Regions from separate parts of the Streptosporangium sp. NPDC006930 genome, predicted to be linked through region 2. Evidence: riboswitches for the same ligand, from Rfam matches in the RefSeq annotation. Region 2 holds a riboswitch; the other holds the start of a gene.
The links. A riboswitch is a leader RNA that binds a small molecule or an ion and turns the genes downstream of it on or off. The one in region 2 is predicted to bind cyclic di-AMP.
Positions count from the first base shown of each region.

Region 1: another riboswitch for cyclic di-AMP. It lies ahead of ABZ664_RS38295 (hypothetical protein); the one in region 2 lies ahead of ABZ664_RS13370 (C40 family peptidase).

Region 1 is NZ_JBEYID010000040.1:33,639-36,837, forward strand. It holds gene ABZ664_RS38285 (roadblock/LC7 domain-containing protein) at 1-292, shown strand, start outside; gene ABZ664_RS38290 (hypothetical protein) at 305-676, shown strand; gene ABZ664_RS38295 (hypothetical protein) at 836-1,651, opposite strand; cyclic di-AMP (ydaO/yuaA leader) riboswitch at 1,897-2,046, opposite strand; gene ABZ664_RS38300 (DUF4253 domain-containing protein) at 2,357-3,103, opposite strand.
Region 2 is NZ_JBEYID010000006.1:214,884-218,082, forward strand. It holds gene serA (phosphoglycerate dehydrogenase) at 1-568, shown strand, start outside; gene ABZ664_RS13370 (C40 family peptidase) at 1,164-1,772, opposite strand; cyclic di-AMP (ydaO/yuaA leader) riboswitch at 1,760-1,993, opposite strand; gene ABZ664_RS13375 (3-isopropylmalate dehydrogenase) at 2,134-3,180, shown strand.

The sequences.
Region 1 (3,199 bases), on a different contig from region 2:
CGGCCTGACGATAGCCAGCGACCTGAGAAACGACATCGAGCAGACGGGCGCGCTCTCCTCCGCGGTGCTCGCCCTGAGCCGCCGGATGACGGGCATCGCCGGCAAGGGCGCCTTCGAGGAGACGCTGATCTCCGGAACCAACGGCTACGCGGCGTTCTACGCCGCCGGACCCAAGATCGTTCTCACAGTCCTGGCACGCCCGGGGACCAATCTCGGGCTGCTCAGGCTGGAGGGCCGCAAAACGGCGGACAGACTCGCCGCCGTCAGCTCACGCACATCGATATCCCAGTGATCGGAGACAGTAATGGGCAACATGGACATCTCGCTCAAGGAGATGATGGCGATCGACGGCGCCATCGGCGCGGTCGTCGTCGACTACAACAGCGGAATGGCGCTCGGCGCGCTCGGCGGGTCCAAGGACCTCGACCTCCAGGTCGCGGCCGCGGGTAACACCGAGGTCGTCAGGGCGAAGATGCGGACCATGGAGTCGCTCGGCCTCAAGGACGGCATCGAGGACATCCTCATCACGCTCGGCACGCAGTATCACGTGATCCGCCCGATCTCGGGCCGGAGCGGTAAAGGGCTGTTCCTCTACCTGGCCCTCGACCGGAGCCGGGCCAACCTCGCGCTCGCCCGGCACAGCCTGCGCGGCATCGAGGAGAAGCTCGAAGTCTGATCCTCCGCTGCGGTTCGCGCCCCGACAGGCGCGGACCGCACCGGAACCCTCCGCACCTCGGGGACGGTGACGGAGGGGTCGGTTCTTCTGGGCCGCCACGCCGCCGGGGACGGTGGCGGTGGCGGAGGCCGGTTCTTCCCGGCTGTCGCGCCGTCGGGGTCAGTTCTTCTCCGCGGCCACGCCGTCGGGGACATGCTCGGAGACGTGCTCGACCATGACCTTGGGCTTGCCGAGCCAGGGCCGCGCCTCGGCACTCACCAGCTGGGTCTGCAGGCCGATGCCCAGCTTCCTCGCCATCGCGAAGACGGTCGTCGGCGGCTGGGCCGGGCTGGTGTCCCTGCGGTTCCACGCGCCGGTGGAGAACGCGACGGGGTGGTTTTTGATCCCCGTGCCGTTGCCCCACTTGGTGACGACGTACTGGATGTCGATGTGGCCCATGCCCCCGTTGCCGTCCACGCCGAGTGTGCGGGAGTTGAACGTGCCGCCGGTCAGGTCGGCGAAGGTCTTGGCGTCGATGTCGATCATGATGCCCCGGTTGGAGGGGGTACCCGGGCCGCGGTCGCCGACGAAGAACTTCGCCTTCTTGCCCTTGTAGAGGACGTATCCCTCGGTGAACAGGGGCCAGCTCGGGCTGGCGATCATGCCCTTCTGCATCGGCTTGCCGCTGGCGGGCAGTCCGGTGTCACCGGCCCGGCCCGAGGAGTCGTCCCAGAAGTAGGAGGCCGTGGTCGCACCCTGGAGGAGAACGGCCTCGGTACCGGCGGGCGCGGCGGCCGCGGGGTCGTTCGCGAGGCGGGTGGAGGCGGGGGCCGCGGAGGCGGGAAGCGCCAGGGCGACACCGCCGGAGAGGAGAAGGCTCGCGGCCGTGAGGGCCGCGGCGAGGCCGCGCCCGAGGGAGGTGTTCCTGTACGAGGGTCGCTCGCCCGGACGGGGCTTGTTCAGGTCGTTCTTGTGCATACCAAAGGAGGGGTGCATGGAGAAAGGGCTCTTTCACGAGGGAACGGGGCGGCCGTGTGCGAACACCGAAGGGGTGCACCGGCGGGGACGCGCTCATCGGAAAAGGTGGCGTAGTCGGATCAGCCGATCGCTACGCGGAGCACGGTCCTGAAGATGCCGCGATCAGGCGCGGCGGGTCGAGGGGCGGGGGGCGGCGTGAAAGTTCAGGTGGTCGGTGCGGACAGTGGGTCCACCGACGTGGTGACGCGGTGATCCATGAGGGGATCTCCTCTCCATCTCGTCTACCGGGTTAGCTGACGGGTTCGGGCGGTGGAGTTGCCCTACCGCCGCGCGTTCGCGGCGGATTCACCCCGGAAAATTGGTTCCCCGGCTCCGGAGCCCTGCGGGCCCTCGGGATTCGACGTCGGCCGGCCGCCTCCTCTTGTGAAGGGCAGGTCGCCAACCGATAACAGTGGACACTACCCACCAAATCGGACAAAGCAAAGCAAACACCACGAAAAACCCAGAAGATCTACCTAAAAGCTTCAAGGAAGCCCCATCGATCGCCCCGCCAGGTCGGCACCCGCCCTACCAGCGAGAACGCCTTCCCCATGCCGTCATTCGCCGCGAGAACCCCCGCCCCCGGACCCGCGCGGGGGCCTCCACCGGCGGCCGACAGCCCGTCCCGCCGGACGAAGCTCCTCCCCGAGATCCGGGATGGGCCCCCGGGTCATCCCCGTCCGGTCAGTCCCACCAGAACGACCAGGCGTTCCTGCCCTTGATCTGCTCGGCGTAGTCGATGAGGGTCCCCGCCCCCTGGATGATGCTGTCGGGACAGAACGTCCAGTGTTCCGCCGCGACGTGCAGGGCGTGCTCGGAGGTCGTCGGAGGCGCGGCGACGCTGAGGTCGAGGGTGTTGAAACCCATCCCGACCACCCGCACCCCGAACCTCTCCTCCCAGCTCCGTACGACGGCCGCGAGCGGGACCATCCACTCGTTGTGGTTCAGGGCGCCCTGCCAGCCCATCACGGCCAGGGCGTCGGCCCCGCGCTCCACCGCGACGAGCCCGAGCGGGGTCCTGCGCTCGGCCACCAACCCGGCGTACCAGTCGGCGACCACACCGGGATCGGCGGCGAGCCTTCCCCCGGGCGCCGGGCCCGGACACTCGGGACCGTAGGGGTCGAGAAGTTCGAGCTGGTCCAGGGTCGCCCTCGCGATCCAGTCGGACCACACCTCGGCCATGAACGCGGCGGCGTTGTAGTTGTCGATCTGAGCGGCGGTGTCAGGGGCGATCTGGCCGGCCGACCAGGGCTGGACGGAGTCCTCCAGCAGAACCGGCCACAGGCCCGACTGCTCGTGCTGAGCCCTCAGCCGGGCCCAGTACTCGCCGGAGACCGTCACCTCACTCAGCCAGAACGCCGGACGGCGACGGACCGCGAGCTGAGCGTAACCGGGGTCGGGCCACACCACGTCCCCCGGCGGCAACTCCACCGAAAGCCTCCTGCCCCCGTCCCCCTCACCTTCGTGGGCTCCTTCTCCCCCATCGGCGAACAGCTGGCCCAGAACTGGCGGGAGTCTCTCACGCTC
Region 2 (3,199 bases):
GGGCGAGGTCGCCACCAAGCTCGACGTCGAGGTACGCGGCGAGATCGCCTCCCACGACGTCCGCGTGCTGGAGCTGGCAGCGCTCAAGGGCGTCTTCACCGACGTGGTCGAGGACTCGGTCACCTACGTCAACGCCCCGCTGCTGGCCAAGGACCGGGGCGTGTCGGTCGAGCTGGTTACCAGCTCCGAGAGCCCCGACTGGCGCAACGTCGTGACGGTCCGCGGCGTTCTCGCCGACGGCCGCACGGTCTCGGTCTCCGGCACCCTGTCCGGGCCGAGGCAGATCACGAAGATCGTCGAGGTCAACGGCTACCAGATGGAGATCGAGCCGACCGACCACCTCTCGTTCTTCACCTACACCGACCGTCCCGGCATCGTGGGCGTGGTCGGCCGCATTCTCGGCGACCACTCGATCAACATCGCCTCGATGCAGGTGGCCCGTGACGCCAAGGGCGGCAAGGCGCTGATCGCCCTCACCGTCGACACCGCGATCCCGGCCGAGGTGATCGACCAGATCAGCGCGGAGATCGGCGCCGACAGCGGTCGCTCGGCCGACCTGGCCGACTAGCCCCGTTTCCCGCGCGTGCCGCGTCGTCGCGGTTTGATCCAGGACGACATGCGATCACCCCGGACCGATCGGGGAGCGCGTGCGGGAAACGCGACGGTGGTCCACCGGTGTGGCCGCCGCCCCGATGACCGGGGCGGCGGCCACACCTCGTCTCAGTATGTGAGAAGTGTGTACGCCGGACGAGACGGTGTTTCCGTGAGCAGGTAACCTGGAATCAAATGCGCCAGGTTCTCGTAATTCTTACCTGCCGCGGCGAGGCCTGACAGGGGCAGGCCGGCGACTCGCCGCGGTGTCGTGGCGCTTGCCGGCTCCAAGCCCCCGTCACCGGTCCGTGATCCGGGCCCTCGACATCAGGCCTGGTCGGAGTCCCGACCGGAGACTTGACCACCTTCCTTGCTCGCGTGCGACCGAGACGAGATTCGCCATGTACGACATGTATCCCTGGAACCGTCCCGAGGAGACAGAGGACGAGGCCATCGACGCGCTCCAGACCGCTCTGGACCGCAGGGACAACGGTGGTGCCCCCACCCGCTGAGCCCGTTCTCGCCGTCACCGGGGTCTCCACGGCCTCCCGGCGGCGATCCTCCGGCGTGTCTCATCCGCCGGGCACGATTTCGGTCGCGAGCTCGACCCGCTTGGCCAGCTGGACCCCCTGCGGGTCGGGGCGGACCGCGCCGGAGAAGGCGGCGCGGCGCCAGGAGCTGAGCTTCTCCTCCTTGACGACGTCGCCGCTCCGCGGGGCGTGAACCATGTAGCCGGGCTTTGTGATCATGCCGACATGGCCGAGGCCGCTGAAGAAGACCAGGTCACCGGGCCTGAGATTCTTCCAGGCGATCTTCTTGGAGAAGGCGGCGTACTGGTCGTTGGTGACGCGGGGGAGCTTGATCCCGGCGGCGCCGTAGGCGCGGAGCATCAGGCCGGAGCAGTCGAAGCCGCCGTTGCCGGTGCCGCCCCAGACGTAGGGCGTTCCGCGCTTGGACATGGCCCACTTCACGGCCTTCTGCCAGGCGGGCCTGACAGCCATGGCCTTCAGCGTTTCCTTCAGCGTGGGGGTTTTGAGCGCCGCGGGCCCGGGGGCGGGGGGCGGGGAGGCGGCCAGGGCGGCGGTCGAGGTCGCGCACACCGCGGCGCCGGTGAGGATCAGGGAGGCGGAGATGGACAGGATGCGGGGGAGAACTGTGCCGGACAGGATGATTCCTTCCATAAGGCCGGCCGGGTGAGCTGTCGGGCTCGGGCGTGGAGGTCGCCCTACGGCGCGAGAACGCGCTGATTCGCCCCAAGGGATCCACCTGATGACGACCGGGAACGCGCTCCGGGGGAGGAGCGGCGTTCTCGGGATGCGGTAGATCCCGTAAAAAAGTGGTTCCCCGGCTCCGTGTGGGCTCGGTCAGGGGGTGGCCCGTACGGATTAGGCAGTGATGTGAATGGGAGGACAATAACGAAACCTCCCGAAACGGTCAATGCATAGCAAAAAAGGATAAAACGATCAGAGAGCTCGCCATGTGGACACGTCCGCAGAGTGAGACCGGTGTTCGATCACCGAGACGGGCCGGTAAGGTGCCTGCATGGATTCGCGTAACATTCGCCTGGCGGTCATCCCCGGGGACGGGATCGGAGTCGAGGTCGTCGCCGAAGGGCTGAAGGTCCTCGAAGCGGTCGGCACGAAGGTGGAGACCACCACCTACGACCTCGGTGCCAAGCGCTACCACGAAACCGGCGAGACCCTGCCGGACCCGGTCCTCGACGAACTGCGCGGATACGACGCGATCCTGCTCGGCGCGGTCGGCGACCCCAGCGTGCCCCCGGGCATCCTGGAGCGCGACCTGCTGCTCAAGCTCCGCTTCCAGCTCGACCACTACGTGAACCTGCGCCCGGTCAAGCTCTTCCCCGGCGTCGAGACGCCGCTGGGCAGGTCCGGCCCCGAGGACATCGACATGATCGTCGTCCGCGAGGGCACCGAGGGCCCGTACGCCGGAGCGGGTGGCGTGATGCGTAGGGGCACGCCGCACGAGATCGCCACCCAGGAGTCGCTGAACACCGCCTACGGCGTCGAGCGCGTCGTGCGTTACGCCTTCGACAAGGCGCTCGGCCGCCCCCGCAGGAAGCTGACGCTGGTCCACAAGACCAATGTGCTCACCTATGCCGGCGACCTCTGGGCCCGCACCTTCGACCGCGTCGGCCTGGAATATCCCGAGGTCCAGACCGACTACTGCCACGTCGACGCGGCCTCGATGTTCTTCGTCAGCCAGCCGGAGCGCTTCGACGTGATCGTCACCGACAACCTCTTCGGCGACATCCTCACTGACATCGGCGCGGCGATCGCCGGTGGCATCGGCCTGGCGGCGAGCGGCAACGTCAACCCCGACCGCACCGCGCCGAGCATGTTCGAGCCGGTTCACGGCAGCGCCCCCGACATCGCGGGCCAGGGCAAGGCCGACCCGACCGCCACGATCCTGTCGGTCGCCATGCTCCTCGACCACCTCGGCATGGCCGCCGAGGCCGCCAGGGTCGAGCAGGCCGTCGCCGACGACCTGGTCGACCGGGCTGCCGGACGGGCCGGCCGGACCACCCGCGAGATCGGCGACGACATCACCGCCCGAGTAGCCGGCTGAGGAAGCCGCCTCCCTCGAC